DNA from 3 places in the Streptomyces albidicamelliae genome. Region 2 is predicted to be linked to each of the others. Evidence: riboswitches for the same ligand, from Rfam matches in the RefSeq annotation. Region 2 holds a riboswitch; each other region holds the start of a gene.

Region 1 (7,803 bases), 3.3 Mb from region 2:
ACTACCGCAACCCCTACTTCTCCCGGCAGTACGGCGGCGCCCGCGAGGCCGGCCTGATCCGGGGCGCCTACCACTTCGCGCGGCCGGACGAGTCCTCCGGCGCCCGGCAGGCGGCCTACTTCGTGCGGCACGGCGGCGACTGGCGGGCGGACGGCTGGACGCTGCCGCCCGCGCTGGACATCGAGTACAACCCGTACGGGGGCTCGGACAAGTGCTACGGACTGAGCGACCGGCGGATGGTCCGCTGGATCCGCTCGTTCAGCGACGAGATCCGGCGGGAGACCGGCCGCCGCCCGGTGATCTACACGACCACCCAGTGGTGGCGGCTCTGCACCGGGAACAGCCGCGCCTTCTCCTCCCACGCCCTGTGGATCGCCCGGCACGGCGGTGAAGCCCCGGGGGAGCTGCCCGGCGGATGGCGGCGCTGGACGTTCTGGCAGTACGGGGTCAAGGGCGGGCTGCCGGGTGACCAGAATCTCTTCCACGGCCCGGCGGGCCGGCTGCGGAGCTTCGCCCGGGGCTGAGACCCAAGGGGCGCTTGAGTCGACCAGGCCGGAAGCGGACAAGCGGAACCCCGAACACTCGTTACAGTCACCATGACGCCGGACCCAGTTCATCTTCCGTTCACCCAGGTTGCCTACGGTCGACCAGCCAACGACCTCGAACGATTGCCTGGGTAAATGGAAAGCTTCTCGCTGATCCTCGCGATAGTGGTGGTAACCGCTCTCGCGTTCGATTTCACGAACGGTTTCCACGACACCGCGAACGCGATGGCCACCACCATCTCGACAGGCGCCCTGAAGCCCAAGATCGCGGTGACCATGTCCGCCGCCCTCAACCTTGTGGGCGCATTCCTCTCCGTGGAGGTCGCCAACACGATCTCCAAGGGTCTCGTCGACGAGACCGGCATCCGTCCCGAGGTCATCTTCGCCGCCCTGGTCGGCGCGATCCTCTGGAATCTGCTGACCTGGCTGGTGGGCCTGCCGTCCAGTTCCTCGCACGCCCTGATGGGCGGCCTGATCGGCGCCACCGTCGCCTCGGCCGGCTTCGGCGCGGTCCACGGCGAGGTCCTGGTGACCAAGGTGCTGCTGCCCGCGGTCGCCGCGCCGATCGTGGCGGGCCTCGCGGCCATGCTGGCCACCCGCTTCTCGTACGGCATCGGCGGCAAGGCCGAGGCCGAGGCCACGCGCAAGGGCTACCGCGCCGGCCAGATCGCCTCCGCCGGCCTGGTCTCCCTCGCCCACGGCACCAACGACGCCCAGAAGACGATGGGCATCATCACCCTCGCGCTGATCGCGGGCGGTGCCATCTCCCCCGGCTCCAACCCTCCCACCTGGGTCATCCTCTCCGCGGGTCTGGCCATCGCGCTCGGCACCTACATCGGCGGCTGGCGCATCATCCGCACCATGGGCAAGGGCCTGACCGACCTGGAGCCGCGCCAGGGCTTCGCCGCCCAGACCAGCGCCGCGACCGCCATCCTGGCCTCCTCGCACCTCGGTTTCTCCCTCTCCACCACCCACGTCGTCTCCGGCTCGGTGATGGGCGCGGGTCTGGGCCGCAAGGGCGGTGTGGTCCGCTGGTCCACCGCGACCCGGATGTTCGTCGCCTGGGCGCTGACCCTGCCGGCCGCCGCGCTGGTCGGCGCGGGCGCCGAGTCCGTCACTGACCTGGGTGACTGGGGCACCGCCGTCGTCGCGGTCTTCCTGGTCTCCGCCAGCGCCGCGATCTGGAAGCTCTCCCGCCGCGAGGTCGTCGACCACACCAACGTCGTCGCCGAGACCGAGGAGCCGGCCGGCGTGGTGACCACCGCCATCGCCGCCGTGATCCCGCCGCCCGCCGGCACGGTCGCCGAGGACCCGGCCGTCGCCTTCCCGCACCAGTCCACCGGCCCGGGCCGGGTCGCCGACCCCGCCTCCGCCGCCCCGGCTACGCCGCCGGCCGCCACCGTCTGACCCCGGCACCCCGGTTACTGAAGGAAGCATCCCCATGAAGATCGACTGGGCGGCCCTCGGCTCCGTCTTCGGCGTCAGCCTCGTGGTCACGGTGGGCCTGGTGGCCCTGTTCACCCTCGGTATCAAGGGCCTGGCCCGGCGCGAACAGGCCGCGGCCCAGGGCGACTCCGCCGCCCTCGCCGTCACCGGCGCGTACGTCTGCTTCGCCGCCTGCGCGGCCGCGGTGGCGTACGGCATGTATCTCATCGTCGCCAAGGCCTGACCCGGCGTCCGCCGCACGGCGGACGCGAACGAGCACCGCAGAGGCTCCCCTCCCCGCCCGGGAGGGGAGCCTCCGGCATGCTCGCCCGCCCCACGATGTGGGGATCGGCACACTCTCCCCACGCAGGTCAAAGGCAAGTTGACGGCCCTTCCGGGCGCGTGGTGGACTGCCCAGGCCATGTACGGCGGCAAGAGAGGAAGCCGGTGCGAATCCGGCGCGGTCCCGCCACTGTGACCGGGGAAGAACCCCCGGGAGCCAGGAACTCTCACCGCCGGATCAGTCGAACCAGGGCGCGGACACCCTGAGTGAGGACACGTATCGCCATGCTCGGCTGCCGATCGAGGACCAGTACCAGGCCCGCCCCTGTGCCCACGGCCGGCTGAGCCGATGGGTGCCGATCGCTCCTACGCGTACGGCGCCGCCGCCGGCCTTCTCGGTGACCTGCTCCTCGGCGATCCCCGCCGCGGGCATCCCGTCGCCGCGTTCGGACGGGCGGCCGGGGCCGTGGAGAGCGCGCTGTGGCACGACCACCGCGGCTGGGGGACGCTGCACACCGCCGTGTGCGCCGGTGGCGCCGTGGCCCTGGGCGCGCTGGCCACACGCGCCGTACGCCCCTCCCCCGCCGCCGCGGCCGCGCTGACCGCCGCCGCCACCTGGTCGGTCGTCGGCGGGACTTCGCTCGCCCGGGAGGCCCGGGCCATCGGGCACGCCCTGGAGACCGGGGACGTCGACGCGGCCCGCGCGCGGCTGCCTCATCTGTGCGGCCGGGACCCGCAGGCGCTGGACGCCGACGGGATCGCCCGGGCCGTGGTCGAGTCGGTCGCCGAGAACACGTCCGACGCCGTGGTGGGCGCCCTGGTGTGGGGTGCCGTCGCCGGAGTGCCGGGGCTGCTCGGCTTCCGGGCGGTCAACACCCTGGACGCGATGGTGGGTCACCGGTCGCCCCGGTTCCGGCGCTACGGCTGGGCCTCCGCCCGCCTGGACGACCTCGCCGGCTGGCCCGGGGCCCGGCTGACCGCCGTACTCGCCGCCGCGGCCGGCCCCGATCCGCGCGGTGCCCTGCGTGCCTGGAAGGCCGACGCGCACCGGCACCCGAGCCCCAACGCCGGGCCCGTGGAGGCCTCGTTCGCGGGCGCCCTCGGAGTCCGCCTGGGCGGGACGCTGTCCTACGGCGGCCGGGTCGAGCACCGCCCGGTGCTCAACGGCCGGACCGGGCGCGCCGTCCGGGCCACCGACATCGACCGGGCCGTACGGCTCTCCCGCCGCGTCGGCCTGCTCGCGCTCGGCGTCACCGTCGCCGCGCGCCGACTCGTGAAGGGACGTGGGAAGTGAACGGGGGTCTCCTCGTCGCCGGCACCACCTCCGACGCCGGCAAGAGCGTCGTGACGGCCGGGATCTGCCGGTGGCTGGTGCGCCAGGGGGTGAAGGTCGCGCCGTTCAAGGCGCAGAACATGTCCCTCAACTCCTTCGTGACCCGGGAGGGTGCGGAGATCGGGCGGGCGCAGGCCATGCAGGCGCAGGCGTGCCGGATCGAGCCGACCGCGCAGATGAACCCGGTGCTGCTGAAGCCGGGCGGCGAGCAGAGCAGCCAGGTGGTGCTGCTGGGCCGGCCGGTGGGCGAGATGAGCGCGCGCGGGTACCACGGCGGGCGCCAGCAGCGGCTGCTGGGCACGGTGCTGGACTGCCTGGCCGAGTTGCGGGGCACGTATGACGCGGTGATCTGTGAGGGGGCGGGAAGCCCGGCCGAGATCAACCTGCGGCGGACCGACATCGTCAACATGGGCGTCGCGCGGGGCGCCGGGCTGCCGGTGCTGGTGGTGGGGGACATCGACCGCGGGGGCGTCTTCGCCTCCTTCTTCGGCACGGTCGCCCTGCTCTCCCCCGAGGACCAGCAGCTGGTCGCCGGGTTCCTGGTGAACAAGTTCCGGGGCGATGTCAGCCTGCTGGAGCCGGGGTTGGACATGCTGCACGGCCTGACCGGGCGGCACACCTACGGCGTCCTGCCGTTCCGGCACGGCCTCGGCATCGACGAGGAGGACGGACTGCGCGTGTCGCTGCGCGGCACGGTCCGGGAGTCCGCCGTCGCGCCCCCGGTCGGTGAGGACGTGCTGCGGGTCGCCGTGTGCGCGATCCCGCTGATGTCCAACTTCACCGACGTGGACGCGCTCGCCGCCGAACCGGGTGTCGTGGTGCGGTTCGTGGACCGCCCGGAGGAGCTGGCGGACGCCGACCTCGTGGTGGTCCCGGGCACGCGCGGGACCGTACGGGCGCTCCAGTGGCTGCGGGAGCGCGGGCTCGCGCGGGCCCTCGCCAGGAGGGCGGCCGAGGGACGTCCGGTCCTCGGCATCTGCGGTGGCTTCCAGATCCTCGGTGAGCACATCGAGGACGAGGTCGAGTCGCGCGCCGGGGAGGTCGCCGGGCTCGGACTGCTGCCCGTGCGGGTGCGGTTCGCCCGCGAGAAGACGCTGACCCGGCCGGTCGGCGAGGCCCTCGGCGAACCGGTCGAGGGATACGAGATCCACCACGGGGTGGCCACCGTCGGCGGGGGCGAGCCCTTCCTGGACGGCTGCCGGGTCGGCCGGACGTGGGGCACGCACTGGCACGGTTCGCTGGAGTCGGACGGTTTCCGGCGGGCCTTCCTGCGCGAGGTGGCGGCCGCCGCGGGCCGCCGCTTCGTCCCCGCGCCGGACACCTGTTTCGCCGCGCTGCGCGAGGAGCAGCTCGACCGGCTCGGCGACCTGATCGAACAGCACGCGGACACGGACGCGCTCTGGCAGCTCATCGAGTCGGGCGCGCCGCAAGGACTGCCTTTCATTCCACCGGGAGCGCCCGCATGAGCACAGTGTTGTTGTTGTCGACCGCCGACACGGACCTGCTGGCCGCTCGCGCCTGCGGCGCCGGGTACCGGATCGGCAACCCCACCCGGGTCGACGTCGCCGCCGAACTGCCGGGCCTGGTCGAGGGCGCGGACATCGCCGTCGTCCGGCTGCTGGGCGGCAAGCGCGCGTGGGAGGACGGGCTGGCCGCGCTGAGGGCGTCCGGTGTGCCGACCGTGCTGCTGGGCGGCGAGGCCGTGCCGGACGCCGAGCTGATGGCGGAGTCGTCGGTGCCGGCCGGTGTGGTGGCGGAGGCGCTGAAGTACCTGGTCGAGGGCGGCCCGGCGAACCTGCTGGAGCTGTCCCGGTTCCTGTCGGACACGGTGCTGCTGACCGGTGAGGGCTTCGAGGGCCCGCACAGCATGCCGGAGTACGGCGTGCACGGGGCGTACGAACCGCGGGCGGACCGGCCGACGGTGGGCGTGCTCTTCTACCGGGCGCACGAACTGAGCGGCAACACCGGCTTCGTGGACACCCTGTGCGAGGCGATCGAGGCGAAGGGCGCCAACGCCCTGCCCGTGTACTGCGGTTCGCTGCGCGGCGCGGACGACGGGCTGTACGAGCTGCTGGGGCGGGCCGACGCGCTGGTCGCCACCGTGCTCGCGGCCGGCGGCACACACGCCTCGCAGGCGTCGGCGGGAGGTGACGAGGAGGCCTGGGACATCGGCGCCCTCGCCGACCTGAACGTGCCCGTCCTGCAGGGGCTCTGCCTCACCTCCTCGCGGGCCGCCTGGGAGGAGTCGGACGCCGCCCTGTCCCCCATGGACGCGGCGATGCAGGTGGCGATCCCGGAGTTCGACGGCCGCCTGGTCACCGTGCCGTTCTCCTTCAAGGAGCAGGGCCCCGACGACGTCCCGGTGTACGTGGCCGACCCGGAGCGGGCCGCGCGGGTGGCCGGGATCGCCCTGCGGCACGCGCGGCTGAAGCACAAGGCGAACGCGGAGAAGAGGATCGCCCTGGTCTTCACCGCGTACCCGACGAAGCACTCGCGCGTCGGCAACGCGGTCGGCCTGGACACGCCCGCGTCGGCGGTGCGCGTCCTGGACGCCCTCCGGGAGGCGGGTTACGGCCTCACCGAGTACCCGGACAACGGTGACGAGCTGATCCACCGGCTGATCGAGGCCGGCGGCCACGACGTGGAGTGGCTGACGGAGGACCAGCTGGCCGCGGCGCCCGCCCGGGTTCCGCTGGCCGACTACCGGGCCTGGTTCGAGAAGCTCGACCCGGAGCTGCGGGACGCCATGACCGAGGCGTGGGGCGAGCCGCCGGGCAACCTGTACGTGGACGGCGACGACATCGTGCTGGCCTCCCTGCGGTTCGGGAACGTCGTCGTGATGATCCAGCCGCCGCGCGGCTTCGGCGAGAACCCGATCGCGATCTACCACGACCCCGACATGCCGCCCTCGCACCACTACATGGCGGCCTACCGCTGGCTGGACAACAGCTTCGGCGCCGACGCGGTCGTGCACATGGGCAAGCACGGCACGATGGAGTGGCTGCCGGGCAAGGGCCTCGGCCTGAGCGCCGGCTGCGCACCGGACGCGGTCCTCGGCGAACTGCCGCTGATCTACCCGTTCATCGTCAACGACCCCGGTGAGGGCACGCAGGCCAAGCGGCGTGGGCACGCCACGGTGGTCGACCACCTCGTCCCGCCGATGGCGCGCGCCGACACGTACGGCGACCTGGCCAAGCTGGAACAGCTGCTGGACGAGTACGCGCTCGTCTCCGACCTGGACCCGGCGAAGGCCCCGGCCGTCCGCGCGCAGATCTGGACGCTGGTCAAGGCCGCCGAGCTGCACCACGACCTGCACGTGGCCGAGCAGCCGGACGACGAGGCGTTCGACGAGTTCGTCATGCACATCGACGGCTACCTGTGCGAGATCAAGGACGTGCAGATCCGTGACGGTCTGCACATCCTGGGCGGCGGTCCGGTCGGCGAGCCGCGTGTGAACCTGGTCCTCGCGGTGCTGCGCGCCTCGCAGGTGTGGGGCGGGCAGGCGAACGCGCTGCCGGGGCTGCGGGCCGCGCTGGCCGCGTACTTCGGGTTGCAGGAGAAGGAACTGCTGGCCGAGCCGGGCGCCCCGGTGAAGGTGCCGGTGGAGCTGACCGACCTGGTGGCGGGCCCGGCCCGGACCGCGTCCGACGCGATCGACCTGCTGGAGCAGCTGTGCCGGCGGATCGCGGAGCGGTTGGAGGCGGGTGCCTGGGACGGCGCGGAGGTGCCCGGTGTCCTGCGGGACGTGCTGGGCACCGAACTCCCGGACGCGGTGGCCGTGCTGGAGTTCGCCTGTGCCGAGGTCGTCCCGCGTCTCGCCCGCACCACCGACGAGATCGGCCACATCCTGCGGGCCCTGGACGGCGGTTACGTGCCGGCCGGCCCCTCGGGCTCGCCGACCCGCGGTCTGGTCAACGTGCTGCCGACCGGCCGGAACTTCTACTCGGTCGACCCCAAGGCGATCCCCTCGCGGCTGAGCTGGGAGGTCGGGCAGTCGCTCGCCGACTCGCTCGTCGCCCGCTACCTCCAGGACACCGGCGCGTACCCGAGGTCGGTGGGGCTCACGGTGTGGGGCACCTCCGCGATGCGCACCCAGGGCGACGACATCGCCGAGATCCTGGCGCTGCTGGGCTGCCGCCCGGTGTGGGACGACGCCTCCCGCCGGGTGACCGGCTTCGAGGTGGTCCCGCTCGCGGAACTGGGCCGGCCGCGCATCGA
Region 2 (7,803 bases):
CCACCGGCCCCCCGGAGGGTCACCAAGTCCCGCCGTCACCACGGCGCCACCCGCGCCGCCTGAGGGCGGCCGGTCAGAAGTCCTCGTCGAAGTCGACCGTGCCCTCCACGGCGACCTGGTACGCGGACGGACGGCGCTCGAAGAAGTTCGTCAGCTCCTGGACGCCCTGCAGCTCCATGAAGGAGAAGGGGTTCTCCGAGCCGTACACCGGGGCGAAGCCGAGACGCGTCAGACGCTGGTCGGCGACGCACTCCAGGTACTGGCGCATGGAGTCGGTGTTCATGCCGGGCAGGCCGTCACCGCACAGGTCGCGCGCGAACTGCAGCTCCGCCTCGACGGCCTCCCGCAGCATGTCGACGACCTGCTGCTGGAGTTCGTCGTCGAACAGGTCCGGCTCCTCCTTGCGGACGGTGTCGACCACCTCGAAGGCGAAGGACATGTGCATCGTCTCGTCGCGAAACACCCAGTTGGTGCCCGTGGCGAGACCGTGCAGCAGACCCCGGCTGCGGAACCAGTAGACGTACGCGAAGGCGCCGTAGAAGAACAGCCCCTCGATGCACGCGGCGAAGCAGATCAGGTTGAGCAGGAAGCGGCGTCGGTCCGCCTTCGACTCGAGGCGGTCCAGCTTCTCCACCTCGTTGATCCACTTGAAGCAGAACCCGGCCTTCTCGCGGATCGAGGGGATGTTCTCGACGGCGGCGAAGGCGGCGGCCCGGTCCTCCGGGTCGGGGAGGTAGGTGTCGAGCAGCGTCAGATAGAACTGGACGTGCACGGCCTCCTCGAACAGCTGGCGCGACAGGTACAGGCGCGCCTCCGGGGAGTTGATGTGCTTGTACAGCGTCAGCACCAGGTTGTTCGCGACGATCGAGTCGCCCGTCGCGAAGAACGCGACCAGCCGGCCGATCAGGTGCTGCTCCTCCGGGGACAGCTTCGCGAGGTCGGCCACGTCCGAGTGAAGGTCGACCTCCTCCACGGTCCAGGTGTTCTTGATGGCGTCCCGGTAGCGCTCGTAGAAGTCCGGGTAGCGCATGGGACGCAGGGTCAGCTCGAAGCCCGGGTCGAGGAGGTTCTGGTTACGGGTGGACATCACTGGCAGGCCTCGCAGGACTCGGGGTTCTCAAGGGAGCAGGCGACCGCGTCGGGGTCGGCGGCCTGCTGGACGGGGATGGACGCCTGGGGCTGCGCCTGGGCCTGGGCGGCCCGGGCGATCCGCGTCGCCGGGCGGGAGCGCAGGTAGTACGTCGTCTTCAGGCCCGACTTCCAGGCGTACGCGTACATCGAGGAGAGCTTGCCGATGGTCGGCGTCTCCAGGAACAGGTTCAGGGACTGCGCCTGGTCCAGGTACGGGGTACGCGCCGCGGCCATGTCGATGAGGCCGCGCTGCGGGATCTCCCAGGCGGTGCGGTACAGCTGCCGGACGTCCGCCGGGATCCAGGCGAAGTCCTGCACCGAGCCGTTGGACTCGCGCAGCGCCTCGCGGGTGCGCGCGTCCCACACCCCGAGGTCCTTCAGGTCCCGTACCAGGTAGGAGTTGACCTGGAGGAACTCACCCGAGAGCGTCTCGCGCTTGAACAGGTTGGAGACCTGCGGCTCGATGCACTCGTAGACGCCCGCGATGGAGGCGATGGTGGCGGTCGGGGCGATGGCGAGGAGCAGCGAGTTGCGCATGCCGACCGAGGCGATCCGCTCGCGCAGCGCCGCCCAGCGCTCCGGCCAGGCCGGCTCCACACCGTAGTGGTCGGGGTGCAGCACACCGCGGGCGGTACGGGTCTTCTCCCAGGCCGGCAGCGGGCCGTTGCGCTCGGCGAGGTCGGCGGACGCCTCGTAGGCGGCGAGCATGATGCGCTCGGCGATCCGCGTCGACAGGGCCTTCGCCTCGGGCGAGTCGAAGGGCAGCCGCAGCTTGAAGAAGACGTCCTGCAGACCCATCGCGCCGAGGCCCACCGGCCGCCACCTGGCGTTGGAGCGGCCCGCCTGCTCGGTCGGGTAGAAGTTGATGTCCACGACGCGGTCGAGGAAGGTGACGGCGGTGCGGACCGTCTCGTCCAGCCGCTCCCAGTCGATGCCGCCGTCGGCGACGAAGGCGCCCAGGTTGACCGAGCCCAGGTTGCAGACCGCGGTCTCGCCGTCGTCCGTGACCTCCAGGATCTCCGTGCAGAGGTTGGAGGAGTGGACGACGTGGCCCGGCTCGGCCGTCTGGTTGGCGGTGCGGTTGGCCGCGTCCTTGAAGGTCATCCAGCCGTTGCCGGTCTGCGCCAGCGTGCGCATCATGCGGCCGTACAGGTCACGGGCCGGGATGGTCTTCCGGGCCAGCCCGGCGGCCTCGGCCGCGCGGTACGCGGCGTCGAACTCCGCGCCCCACAGGTCCACCAGATCGGGCACGTCCGCCGGGGAGAACAGCGACCACTGCTCGTCGGCGTTGACGCGGCGCATGAACTCGTCCGGGATCCAGTGCGCCAGGTTCAGGTTGTGCGTACGGCGGGCGTCCTCACCGGTGTTGTCCCGCAGCTCCAGGAACTCCTCGATGTCGGAGTGCCAGGTCTCCAGGTACACCGCGGCCGCGCCCTTGCGCCGGCCGCCCTGGTTCACCGCGGCCACCGAGGCGTCCAGGGTCTTCAGGAACGGGACGATGCCGTTGGAGTGCCCGTTGGTGCCGCGGATCAGCGAACCGCGGCTGCGGATCCGGGAGTACGACAGACCGATGCCGCCCGCGTGCTTGGAGAGCCGCGCGACCTGGTGGTACCGGTCGTAGATGGAGTCCAGCTCGTCCAGCGGGGAGTCCAGCAGGTAGCAGGACGACATCTGCGGGTGCCGCGTACCGGAGTTGAACAGGGTGGGGGAGGACGGCAGGTAGTCGAGGCGGCTCATGAGCCCGTAGAGCGCCGCGACCTCGTCCACCGAGCGGACGGTGTCGTCCTCGGCCAGGCCGGCGGCGACCCGCAGCATGAAGTGCTGGGGCGTCTCGACGACCTTGCGGGTGAAGGGGTGCCGCAGCAGGTAGCGGCTGTGCAGGGTGCGCAGGCCGAAGTAGCCGAAGCGGTCGTCGGCGGCCCGGTCGACCAGCGCGTCCAGCCGCTCGGCGTGCACTCGGACGAACTCGGCGGTCCGGTCCGCGATGAGCCCCTCGCGGTGCCCCACGGCCACGGACTCGGTGAACGAGGTGACGCCCTGCGAGGCGGCCTCCTCGCGGATGGCGAGGGTCAGCAGACGGGCGGCCAGCCGGGAGTAGGCGGGGTCCTCGGAGATCAGGCCGGCGGCCGCCTCCGTGGCCAGCTCGCGCAACTCCGCCTCGTCGGCCCGAGCGGACCGGCCGCGCAGCGCGGCGGCGGCGACCCGGCCGGGGTCGGCGTCGGGGAGGTCGGCGGTCAGCTCGGTCAGGGTCCGCAGCAGCGCGGCACCGGGACCGTCGGTCTTCAGCTCGCTGACTGAAGCCGGGTCGGCTGGCGCGATGGTCACGTGGGGCTCTCCCTCGCTCGGCACAGGGCCTGGCGGAGGGCAGGGGGCAGCCACGAGCGCGCACGGCGTCGCGTCCACCGGCCCACTCCGCGAGGCCCGGACGTCTGTGAGCACCCGGACCGGACGGCCGGGCGCGCTGGCGGCAGGTCCTCGGACTGAACAGGCGTGCGGAGACACGCAAGTACACCGTTGCGGGACAGTTCCGGATTCGCACCGGATTCCCCTGCGGCGACAGCGAGCACGAGCATACATCTTGTGCTCGCCCGGCACGCCACCCCCAGATGTTGTGTCGCCGTCGGTTTCAGAGCGTCAACTGGTAGGTGAGAAGAGTGATGTCGCCGGCCTCCGGCCCGGGCGGCTGCGGTGCGCCGGGCGGAAACGGCGACGGGCCGCCGGATCTCCTCCGGCGGCCCGTCGCGCGGCTGCGGCTCAGTGACCGGTGCCCGCCGTCGCCGGCGGCAGCTCCACCTGGACGCCCGGGTCGCCCGCGTCCGCGGTGTAGTCCTCCGGCCGGGTCTGGTCGAGGCCCTCGGGGGCCTTCACGGCCTTCAGGACGAAGGTCAGGACCACGGTGACGACGACGTTCAGGACGAACGCGGTGAGGCCGATGTACCCGATCTCGCCGATACCCGGGATCTCCTTCGCGGAGCCGCCGAAGTGCTTCTGCGTCGGCGAGGCGACCCCGTACGCGGCGACCGTGCCGTACACCATGCCGACCGCCCAGCCGGCCAGCAGCGCCCAGCGGTGGAACCAGCGGGTGAACAGGCCGCCCACCAGGGCCGGGAAGGTCTGCAGGATCCAGATGCCGCCCAGCAGCTGGAAGTTGATGGCGACCGTCTTGTCCATGGTGAGGACGAAGACCAGCGCGCCCACCTTCACCAGCAGCGACACGATCTTGGAGACCTGGGCCTCCTGCCTGGGCGTGGCGTCCGGCTTGATGAAGTCCTTGTAGATGTTGCGGGTGAAGAGGTTGGCCGCCGCGATGGACATGATGGCCGCCGGCACGAGCGCGCCGATGCCGATCGCCGCGAAGGCCACGCCCGCGAACCAGTCCGGGAACATGTCCTCGAACAGCTGCGGGATCGCCAGCTGCCCGTTGGTCACCTTCACCCCGGCCGCGATCGCCATGAAGCCCAGCAGCGCCAGCAGGCCCAGCATGAGCGAGTACAGCGGCAGGATGGTGGTGTTCCGGCGGATCACCTCACGGCTCCTGGACGACAGGGTCGCGGTGATCGAGTGCGGGTACATGAACAGCGCGAGGGCCGAGCCGAGCGCCAGCGTGGCGTAGGTCCACTGGCCCGCCTCGGGCGGGACGAGGGCGCCGCGCGGTTTGCCGGTGGCCGGGTTGACCTGGCTGAACGCGTCGCCCGCCTTGGCGAAGACGTCGTCGAAGCCGCCCAGCTTGATCGGGATGTAGATGATCGCCACCGCGATGACGATGTAGATCAGCGCGTCCTTGACGAACGCGATCAGCGCGGGCGCGCGCAGGCCGGAGGAGTACGTGTAGGCCGCGAGCACACCGAAGGCGATGAGCAGCGGGAGGTCCTTCACGAACCAGTTGGTGTTCTCGCCGCCGCCGACGCCCATCACGTCGAGCACCGCCTGGATGCCCACGAGCTGCAGCGCGATGTACGGCATCGTCGCCAGGATGCCGGTGAGCGCCACCGCCAGCGACAGGCCCTTCGAGCCGAACCGGCCGCGCACGAAGTCCGAGGTGGTCACGTAGCCGTGCTTGTGCGAGACGGACCACAGGCGCGGCAGGAAGGTGAAGATCAGCGGGTACACCAGGATCGTGTACGGCACCGCGAAGAAGCCGGACGCGCCCGCCGCGTAGATGGCCGCCGGGACGGCGACGAAGGTGTAGGCCGTGTACAGGTCACCGCCCAGCAGGAACCAGGTTACCCAGGTGCCGAACGACCGGCCGCCCAGGCCCCATTCGTCCAGGGAGTGCTCGTTCTCGGCCCGGCGCCAGCGCGCGGCCAGGAAGCCCATGACCGTGACGGCCAGGAAGAAGAAGATGAAGACGCCGAGCGCGACGCCGTTGACCCCGTCCTTCACTGCGCGGCACCCCCCTTCGCACCGTTGCGGGAACGCTGGTCGTGCTGCCACAGCTTGTACGCGGTCATCGTGAGCGCGGTGGAGATCAGCACCCAGAGCATCTGGTACCAGTAGAAGAACGGGATCCCGATGAACGTGGGGTCCGTCTTGGCGTACGAGCCGAGCCACAGCATCGCGACGAAGGGCGCCACGAGACACAGGCCGATGACGACCCGGACCGGTGTCACCACCGGAGGTCTCACTTGAGGTGTTTCGGACATGCCACGGCTCCCGTCCCCTCGCTGATCACGCGTGTAATGCGCAGGCAATCTAGGTGACGGGATCAGCGCACGGGAAGACCTCGTCCGGATATCGGTATGCCGATTTCGGGGTGGCGGTGTGAAGAGGGGCCGCCGGGGTCAGTCGACGGGCCGCTTCAGCCGCGCGACGAACTTGTACCGGTCGCCCCGGTAGACCGACCGCACCCACTCCACGGGCTTGCCCTCGCGGTCCAGCGAGTGCCGGGAGAGCATCAGCATCGGCAGGCCCACGTCCGTGCCGAGCAGGCCCGCCTCACGGGGCGTGGCCAGAGAGGTCTCGATGGTCTCCTCGGCCTCGGCGAGGTGGACGTCGTAGACCTCGGCGAGCGCCGTGTACAGCGACGTGTACTTCACCAGCGAGCGGCGCAGGGCCGGGAAGCGCTTGGCGCTCAGGTGCGTGGTCTCGATCGCCATCGGCTCGGCGTTGGCCATGCGCAGCCGCTCGATGCGCAGCACCCGCCCGCCGGCGGTGATGTCGAGCAGGTCGGCGAGCCGGTCGTCGGCCGTGATGTAGCCGATGTCCAGCAGCTGCGAGGTCGGCTCCAGGCCCTGGGCGCGCATGTCCTCGGTGTACGAGGTGAGCTGCAGCGCCTGGGAGACCTTGGGCTTGGCGACGAAGGTGCCCTTGCCCTGGATGCGCTCCAGCCGTCCCTCGACGACGAGCTCCTGCAGGGCCTGGCGGACGGTGGTGCGGGAGGTGTCGAACTCGGCGGCCAGCGTGCGCTCGGGCGGTACCGGCGTGCCCGGCGCCTGCGTCTCCGTCATGTCGAGCAGGTGCTTCTTCAAGCGGTAGTACTTGGGCACGCGCGCGGTACGGACGGTCGTGCCGGCCTCGTTCTCCGCACTGCTGACGTCGGTGCTCATGCTCTGCCTTCCCGGCTCCGGATGCCGAAAGCGACCGACCTCGCATCGGCCACGGCTCACATCGTGGCACGGCTTCGTGCGCCAGGAGTCCACCCCGCACGCTCCGTGATCTCCTCTGTATACCGGGGCCCCCGCTGTTGGTCTAGTCCAGCAGGGGCAGTGCGTGCGGCGGCATCCCGGCCGCGCCGCCGCCGCTCCGGTCAGATCCCCTGCCACTCCGGCTTGTGCGCGTAGGTGTGGCGGAAGTAGTCGGCCAGCTTCAGCTTGCCCGCGGCCGCCTCGTCGACGACGACCGTGGCGTGCGGGTGGAGCTGGAGCGCGGAGGCCGGACACACCGCCGCGACCGGTCCCTCGACGGTCGCCGCGACGGCGTCCGCCTTGCCCTCGCCGGTCGCCAGCAGCACCAGGTGCCGGGCCTCCAGGATCGTGCCGATGCCCTGGGTGATGACGTGGTGCGGGACCTGCTCGATGTCACCGTCGAAGAAGCGCGCGTTGTCGACGCGGGTCTGCTCGGTCAGCGTCTTGATCCGGGTGCGCGAGGCGAGCGAGGAGCACGGCTCGTTGAACCCGATGTGCCCGTCGGTCCCGATGCCGAGCAGCTGGAGGTCGACCCCGCCGGCCGCGGCGAGCGCCCGGTCGTACGCCTCGCACGCCGCCTGCACGTCCGCGGCCGTGCCGTCCGGGCCCATGAACGCGTCCATGCCGATCCCGAGCGGCTCCAGCACCTCCCGGCGCAGCACCGAGCGGTACGACTCCGGGTGGTCGGCGGGCAGCCCCACGTACTCGTCGAGCTGGGCGATCCGCGCCCGCGAGGTGTCCACGGCGCCGGAGCGCACCTTCGCGGTCAGGGCCTGGTAGACGGGCAGTGGGGTGGAGCCGGTGGCCACGCCGAGCACGGCGTCGGGCTTGCGTCGCAGCAGCTGCGCCATGGCCTCGGCGATCAGCTCGCCGCCCGCCGCGGCATCCGGAACGATGACAACTTCCACGCTGGGCCTGCCGTTCTGAAGTGGGCTCGTGCGTCTCTATGTGGTTTAGACCAATCTAACAGAATCGGCGTTCGAGGGCGCCCCCGAAAGGCGTCTCCTCCCAGGTGCCCCAAGGGAAACCGCGGGCGCCCGCGGAAATT
Region 3 (7,803 bases), 2.5 Mb from region 2:
CCCTCGGACCGGCCTGACACGAACGTCTGCGCCAGCGAGAAGCCCTCGTGCAGGACCGCCTGCGCACCGACCACGACCGTGACGATCAGCGCCTGTCCGCGCTCACGCCCGGCGAGGCACCAGCCGGCGGCACCCGTCCCGGCCGCCCCCGCCGCCATGGCCCACCAGGGCACCGGGACACCGGACATCATCACGTGACCGAGGGCAGCGAGCAGCACGCAGGCGGCGGCGAACACACCGGCCCGCAGCGTGCGGCACCACCCTCCGACAGTCATGACGCGCCCATCTTCCCACCAGTGGTCAGGTCGTCGTCAGGGGGTACGTACGGACGCCTGCCCCGGACTCAGCCAGAGAAGAGTGACACATACCGAACCGTCAGGGCGGGAACTCCACGGACGTCGCGGACGACTCCGGCACGTGGCCGTGCTCAGGCGCGGCAGCGCAGCAACTCCAGCGGCGGCTTGGTGTGGAGGTCCGTCCAGAAGTCGGCGCCGAACTCACGGACGCCGTCCTCGGACACCTGGAGCGGGACCCACTCCACCGCACGGAAGCCGGCCGCCCGCAGACTGTCCTCGTAGACCTCGCGGCGCGGCGCCGTGGTGACGATGGTGATCGGCTCGGGCTCGACGAGGGCGGTGACCCGCACCCGCGGACCCGTCTCGGTCTCCTCGCCGGTCGGCTCGCAGCGGAACCCGTACCGTTCCAGGGACGGGCAGTAGAACCGGTAGTCGGGCTTCTGCGCCAGCACGAAGAACGCCCCGCCCGGCACCAGGCTCCGGTGGATGTTGCGGCACATCCGCTCCATGGCCGCGACGTCCTCGGCGTAGTTGAGGCACTGGACGCCCACGGCGACGTCGAAGCGCCTTTCCCGAGGCCGGAGTTCGGTCACGTCGCCGACCTCGTGGCGCACCCCCAGCGGGTCACGCCGCTCGATGTCCCGGGCGGCGGCGATCATCTCGGCGGAGATGTCCACACCGAGGACGTCCGAGGCGCCGCGCAGCTGGAACTCCCTGCTGTAGAAGCCGGTGCCGCACGCCACGTCGAGGACCGACCTGCCGCGCACGTCCCCGACCATGCCCAGGAGGCTCGGCACCTCCCCGTAGCGCGTCAGCGGCAGGGACGGACGGGCCGTACCGTGGTCATGCGGCGAGTCTCCTCCGCGCCCGTCCGGACGGCGTACTGGCGGATGGCACAGGGAAGTTGGCCGGATACCCCCGAATCGACCAATCCCGTCCGGTCACGGCGTTCCCGCCATGGGCCTCGTCCGACACGGTCAGGGCCGGAAGGCGGCCGTCCCCGGGCGGACCACCACGGCGGGTATCCGCACTCGGCCGCCGCGGCGGAACGTCAGTGTGAACGACACCCGGTCACCCGCCCGCCACGCGCCGGCCGGGACCGGGACCGTCAGGTCCACCGAGTGCGGTGACATCGCGACCGTCCGCCCGGCCGGTATCTCGACCGCGTCGATCGAGTCCCGGTAGCCCGTCGCCCCTGCGCCCATGCGGTGCCGGGCGAGTGTCACCCCACCGGGGACCCCGGGTGAGGTGACCCCGAGCAGACGGTCGGTCGAGCCGCCGCCGTTGGTGATGCGGAAGAACGCCGCCGTTTCGGGCGAGGCACCGGTCGGGAGCAGCACGCGTCCTTCGGTGACTCGTATGCGGGCGGGGCTTCCCGCGTGGCCCGCGCCGACCCAGGCGGTCAGGCCGGCCAGCGCCAGGCCGGCCGCGGCGACGGGCACGAGGGCGGCGAGCAGGGCGTCGGTCAGCGGCCCGCCACCGGTGAGCCGGGCGATGGTCCCGGCAAGGGGTCCGTTCACCGCTGCACCGTCCTCCTCCGCCGCCGCTCACGTGCCGGAGCGGGCCGCCACGCCCGCAGGCGCAGGCTGTTGCCCACCACCAGCACGGAGCTGGCCGACATCGCCGCCGCGGCCACCATGGGGTTGAGCAGTCCGGCCACGGCGAGTGGCACGGTCACGACGTTGTAGCCGAAGGCCCACACCAGGTTGGCCCGGATCGTGCCGAGCGTGCGCCGGGCGAGCAGCACGGCGTCCACCAGGGCTTCGATGTCCTCGCGTACGAGGGTCAGGTCGGCCGCGCCGATGGCCACGTCCGTACCGCTGCCCATGGCGATGCCCAGATCGGCGCCGGCGAGCGCGGCGGCGTCGTTCACGCCGTCCCCGACGACCGCGACCCGGCCACCCTCGTCCCGCAACCGCCCGACGAGGGCTGCCTTGTCCTCAGGCGTGCACCGGGCGTGCACCTCGTCGATGCCGAGTGCGCCGGCCACGGCTCTGGCGGGTGCCTCACGGTCACCGGTGGCGAGGACCGGCCGGATCCCGAGTCGGCGCAGCCGGTCCACGGCTCGGTAACTGCCGGGCCGGACGACGTCGCCGACCGCGATCAGCGCCTCGGCGCGTCCGTCGACGCGTACGAGGACGGGGGTGTATGCGGCGTTCTCCGCCGCCGTGAGCGCGGCCCGCAGCGCGGTCGGCAACTCGCCCTCCGGGGCGACGACCTCCACCGTGCGGCCGTCGACGTGGCCGCGTACCCCCCGTCCCGGCGTGGCCGTGAAGTCGCGTACGGCGGGCAGCGGTTGTCCGGCCGGTGCGCGTCGCGCGCAACTGGTGACGGCTCGCCCGAGCGGGTGTTCCGACCCCTGTTCCACGGCACCGGCCAGGCGAAGGACCGTCTCCTGGCCGAGGCCGCCCGGAGCCGCGGTGATCCCGGCGACGGTCATGTGGCCGCTGGTCAGCGTTCCGGTCTTGTCCAGGACCACGATGTCGACGTGCCGGAGTGCCTCCAGGGTCCGCGGACCACGGACCAGTACGCCCAGTTGGGCCCCGCGGCCGGTCGCGGCCATGAGGGCGGTGGGCGTGGCCAGGCCGAGCGCGCAGGGGCAGGCCACGACGAGTACGGCCACGCACGCGGTGATCGCCGCCTGGGGGTCGGCTCCGGCGCCGAGCCAGAACCCGAGCACGGTGACGGCGACGGTCAGCACGACGGGTACGAACACCCCGGCCACCGCGTCGGCCAGTCGTTGCGCCCGCGCCTTGCCCGCCTGGGCGTCGGTCACCAGCCGGGTGATCCGGGCCAGTCGGGTGTCGCTCCCGACGGCGGTGGCTCGCACCAGGAGCAGACCACCGGCGTTGACCGCACCGCCGACCAGGGCCGATCCTGGCCCCACCTCGACCGGCTCGCTCTCGCCGGTGACCAGGGACAGATCCAGGGCGGAACTGCCCTCCACCACCAGGCCGTCGGTGGCGACCCGCTCACCGGGGCGCACGGCGAAGACCTGCCCCACCCGCAGCTGTTCGAGGGGCACGGAACGCTCGCCGTGCCCGTCCCGTACGGACACCTCCTTGGCGGCCAGCTCCGCCAGCGACCGCAGGGCGGCTCCGGTCCCTCGTCCCGCCCGTGCCTCCAGGAACCGTCCGGCGAGCACGAACAGCGGGACGCCGACCGCGGCTTCGAGGTACACGTGCGCGGGGCCTTCCGACGCGGACGGCAGCAGACTGAACGGCATCCGCATCCCCGGGTCGCCCGCTCCCCCGAGGAACAGCGCGTACGCCGACCAGGAGAAGGACGCCACCACACCCAGCGACACGAGGGTGTCCATGGTGGCCGCCGAGTGGCGCAGTCCGCGCACGGCCCGTACGTGGAACGGCCAGGCGCTCCACACCGCGACCGGGGCCGCCAGCACGAAGCACAGCCACTGCCAGTTCCGGAACTGCAGGGAGGGCGCCATCGACAGGACCAGGACGGGAACGGCGAGCAGCGCGGTGACCACGAGCCGCTCGCGCTCCCGCCGCGCGGCGGCCTCGGCGTCCCTCTCGCGGCCGTCGGTCCCTTCGCGCCCGTCCGGTACGGCGGCCTCGGGCAGCGCGGCCTCGTACCCCGCCTGTCCGACCGCCGTGACGAGGTCCTCCGCGGGGACGTCCGCCGGATGGCTGACCCGGGCGCGTCCGGTGGCGAGGTTGACGGTGGCCGTGACCCCGTCGAGTCCGGTCAGCTTCTTCTCCACCCGGCGGACGCACGCGGCACACGTCATGCCGCTGACCGTCAGATCCGTGACCACCAGCGGCGCCGGGATCTCGGCCCCCATCACTCACCGCCGCCGTGCATGCCGGGCATGTCACCCGTGCCGCCCCCGCTGCTTCCGCCGCCTCCGGAGCCGCGCATCCCGGGCGCCACCGGCCCGGTGGCCGATCCCACGGCGTACGACACCGAGAAGACCAGCACCAGCAGCAACAGGAAGCCGCAAAGCTTGGGCGGGGGCAGGAGCGTGCGGGGAACCCCGGCCGCGCGGCGGGAGGGGTGTCGGGACTCGGCCATGCTCGACCTTCCTGGTCGCTCGAACCGTCGTACGGCGCAGCAGGTCGCAGCCGTACCGCTCCAGCAGTCGGACGGATCGGTGGCCGAGTTCCCGCACGGGACGATGGCGTAGGCCACATGGCGTACGCGTGCGGGGCTCGACGTCAGCCGGTGTCCGCGGAGCGGGTGTTCCAGCGTTCCTCGATCCTGGCCAGGCGCCAGTAGGCGATGGCCACCGCCCAGACCACCACGAACAGACCGACGATGACGTAGCCGACGCTGTCCAGGTTCAGTCCCGCTATCCAGCCGGTGACGCCGTCACTCAGGCCGAGCTTGTCGTGCAGGACGCCGACCAGCTCGATGGTGCCGACGAAGAACGCGACGGCGATGGACAGGCCGGTGATCGTGAGGTTGTAGAACACCTTGCGGACGGGGTTGGAGAACGCCCACTGGTAGGCGAAGTTCATGAACGTGCCGTCGAGGGTGTCGAACAGGCTCATGCCCGCGGCGAACAGCAGGGGCAGGCACAGCACCGCGTACCAGGGCAGCCCGGCGGCCGCGCCGTTGCCGGCCAGGGCGAGGAGCAGGACCTCGGTCGTGGTGTCGAAGCCGATCCCGAAGAGGAAGCCGAGGGGGAACATCTGGCCCGGGCGGCGGATGGACCTGGTGAGCCGTCCCAGGACGCGGTTCATGAACCCGCGTGAGTCGAGGTGCGCCTGCAGTTCGGCCTCGTCGTACTGGCCGGCGCGCATGGCCCGGAAGACCCGGAGGATGCCGAACAGCGCCACGAGGTTGAGGGCGGCGATGAGGTACAGGAAGGACCCCGAGACCGTGGTGCCCACGGTGCCCAGGACCTGGTGGGTGCGGGAGCCGTCGTTCATCAGGGTGCCGGCGAGCTTCGCACCGCCGGCGACCAGGGCGGCCATCGCGACCACGACGCTGGAGTGCCCGAGGGCGAACCAGAAGCCCACGGAGACGGGCCGTTTGCCGTCGGCCATCAGCTTGCGGGTGGTGTTGTCGATCGCGGCGATGTGGTCGGCGTCGAAGGCGTGCCGCATGCCGAGCGTGTACGCGGTGACGCCCAGCCCGACCCCGAACGCCTTGGTGCCGACCTCATAGTGACGGGGTATCACCAGCAGGAAGAGGATCCCGAAGGCGACGACGTGCAGTGCCACGATCACGGCCAGGAGTCCCGCGGTGCGGACGGTGTCCTCGCGACGCCAGCGGAAGGACGGTTCGGCGTCGGTTTCGGGCACGCCTTGGGACACGGTCATGCGGTCACGCTCCAGCACCTCGTGGATCAGCTTCGTGATGCCGTGGCCGGTCTCCTGGCTGACGGGTCGACGCGCCCGCCCCTGCCTTCCCGGCCGTGCGGCCAGTGGCATACGTGGGGCGGGAACTCCCCGATCACAGTGGCGAGGGCCGCTCCGGCCTGAGCCCCTGAGGGCTGTCACCGGTCTTCCCGAACACCACGGCCCGTCCACCCTAGAAGGCCGGGGTCGTCAGCTGCAAGATTGCACAACTGCTCAGGTATGGAGGCGAACGCCCGGGGCTGCGATGATGGCGGCATGCATCTCGTCCCCGCGGACCGTTCCGGGCGGCGCACCATCGACGGCCACCGGGTCTGTGACGCCATCGCCGCCGTCGGCGAGCCCGAGCGGGTGCGCACCTGGGCCGACCGCTTCTCCCTGCTCTCCGATCCCGGTCGGCTGTCCCTGCTGCTCGCCGTCCACGAGGCCGGTCCCATCGCCGTCTCCGACCTCGCCGTGGCCACCGGCATGCGCGACACGACCGTCTCGCAGGCACTGCGCCTGCTGCGGGCCGCGGGAGTGGTCGAGGGCCGCAAGGACGGCCGGATCGTGCGCTACCACCTCGTCGACGGCCCGGTGGCCGCGCTGCTGGAGCACTGCAAGTCGGCCGGCACCGGCGACGGCCGCGTACGGCCCCACCGGTCCGAGGAGTAGGGCGTCGTACGCGGCTGCGCACCGGTGACGCGGCGCGGTCGTCGGGATCCCGGCCGGTGCCTGTGCCGGCCGGAGCCCTCAGTCGCGGATGCGGGCGTTGAGCCGGGCGGCCTGCCGCGTCAGGTGGTCGCGTTCCGCCAGGTTGGGAGCCTTGTGAGCCGCTTCGGCGTACAGGCGTGCCGCCGTCACCACGTCCCCGTCGCGCTCGTGCAGGTACGCCGACACGGCCGAGTGGCGGGGCAGCGAGGCGTCCAGCTCCGCCAGCGCGGCGAGCCCGGCCCGCGGGCCGTCCGCCTCGCCGACGGCGACGGCACGGTTGAGCCGGACGACGGGGCTGTCCGTGAGCCGTACCAACTCGTCGTACCACTCGACGATCTGCACCCAGTCCGTGTCCTGCGCACGCTGCGCGTCCGCGTGCAGGGCGGCGACGGCGGCCTGGGCCTGGAACTCGCCCAGCCGGTCCCTCGACAGGGCCGCCTGCAGGATGGTGATGCCCTCGGCGATCGCCTTCGTGTCCCAGCGGCCGCGGTCCTGTTCGGCGAGCGGCACCAGGCTGCCGTCCGGCCGGGTCCGGGCGGGCCGCCGGGCATGGTGCAGCAGCATCAGCGCGAGCAGCCCCGCCACCTCCGGGTGGTCGATCCCGGCCGCGAGCTGCCGGGTGAGCCGGATCGCCTCCGCGGCGAGGTCCACATCACCGCCGTACCCCTCGTTGAAGATCAGGTACAGCACGCGCAGCACGGTGGCGACGTCGCCCGGCCGGTCCAGCCGCACGCCCGAGACGGTGCGCTTGGCCCGGCTGATGCGCTGGGCCATGGTCGCCTCGGGCACCAGGTACGCCCGGGCGATCTGCCGGGTGGTCAGCCCGCCCACCGCGCGCAGCGTCAGTGCCACCGCCGACGACGGCGTCAGCGAGGGGTGTGCGCACAGGAAGTACAGCTGGAGGGTGTCGTCCACCGCCGGTGAGGGCGCGGGCGCCGGCTCCTGGTCGACGCGGTCCTCCCGCCGGCGGCGGGCGGCGTCCGCCCGCACCGCGTCGAGGTACCGGCGCCAGGCCACGGTCACCAGCCAGCCCTTCGCGTCCCGCGGCGGATCGGCCGGCCACACGCGCACCGCTTCGACCAGCGCGTCCTGTACGGCGTCCTCGGCCGCGGCGAAGTCCGCGCCACGCGCCACCATGACGGCGAGCACGCCGGGCGTCAGACTTCGCAGCAGCACCTCGTCCACGGCCGAGGTCACTCCGTGACGGTCGGCGGCTCGGCGAGGAACGGGCGCAGCTCCAGCCACTCGTGGATCGGCTCGCCGCCCGCGCCCGGCGCGGCAGACAGTTCGCCCGCCAGCTCGACCGCCCGCTCGTAGTCGTCGACGTCGATGACCATCCAGCCGGCGATCAGGTCCTTGGTCTCCGCGAACGGACCGTCGGTGACCGGCGGGCGTCCCTCACCGTCGTACCGGACCCACGTCCCCTCCGGGGCCAGCGCCTGCCCGTCGACGAACTCTCCGGTCTTCTCCAGCCGCGCCGCGAAATCGCG

The links. A riboswitch is a leader RNA that binds a small molecule or an ion and turns the genes downstream of it on or off. The one in region 2 is predicted to bind cobalamin.
Region 1: linked by a shared signal. The riboswitch ahead of N8I86_RS10310 (cobalamin biosynthesis protein) and the one ahead of N8I86_RS25215 (ribonucleoside-diphosphate reductase subunit alpha) in region 2 are both predicted to bind cobalamin.
Region 3: linked by a shared signal. The riboswitch ahead of N8I86_RS36160 (Nickel transporter NicT) and the one ahead of N8I86_RS25215 (ribonucleoside-diphosphate reductase subunit alpha) in region 2 are both predicted to bind cobalamin.

What each region holds. Positions count from the first base shown of each region.
Region 1 covers NZ_CP106795.1:2,208,683-2,216,485, forward strand. Annotated here, with positions in the region: partial or broken gene N8I86_RS10295 (lysozyme) at 1-524, shown strand, start outside; gene N8I86_RS10300 (inorganic phosphate transporter) at 681-1,952, shown strand; gene N8I86_RS10305 (hypothetical protein) at 1,987-2,214, shown strand; cobalamin riboswitch at 2,359-2,499, shown strand; gene N8I86_RS10310 (cobalamin biosynthesis protein) at 2,602-3,546, shown strand; gene N8I86_RS10315 (cobyric acid synthase) at 3,543-5,051, shown strand; gene cobN (cobaltochelatase subunit CobN) at 5,048-7,803, shown strand, end outside.
Region 2 covers NZ_CP106795.1:5,488,685-5,496,487, forward strand. Annotated here, with positions in the region: gene N8I86_RS25205 (hypothetical protein) at 1-63, shown strand, start outside; gene N8I86_RS25210 (ribonucleotide-diphosphate reductase subunit beta) at 74-1,087, opposite strand; gene N8I86_RS25215 (ribonucleoside-diphosphate reductase subunit alpha) at 1,087-3,456, opposite strand; cobalamin riboswitch at 3,581-3,708, opposite strand; gene mctP (monocarboxylate uptake permease MctP) at 3,886-5,514, opposite strand; gene N8I86_RS25225 (DUF3311 domain-containing protein) at 5,511-5,774, opposite strand; gene N8I86_RS25230 (GntR family transcriptional regulator) at 5,913-6,677, opposite strand; gene nagB (glucosamine-6-phosphate deaminase) at 6,878-7,663, opposite strand.
Region 3 covers NZ_CP106795.1:7,998,758-8,006,560, reverse strand. Annotated here, with positions in the region: gene N8I86_RS36185 (hypothetical protein) at 1-275, opposite strand, end outside; gene N8I86_RS36180 (class I SAM-dependent methyltransferase) at 428-1,117, opposite strand; gene N8I86_RS36175 (copper chaperone PCu(A)C) at 1,274-1,816, opposite strand; gene N8I86_RS36170 (heavy metal translocating P-type ATPase) at 1,813-4,101, opposite strand; gene N8I86_RS36165 (hypothetical protein) at 4,101-4,331, opposite strand; gene N8I86_RS36160 (Nickel transporter NicT) at 4,475-5,584, opposite strand; cobalamin riboswitch at 5,612-5,799, opposite strand; gene N8I86_RS36155 (ArsR/SmtB family transcription factor) at 5,879-6,274, shown strand; gene N8I86_RS36150 (RNA polymerase sigma factor) at 6,353-7,498, opposite strand; gene N8I86_RS36145 (YciI family protein) at 7,507-7,803, opposite strand, start outside.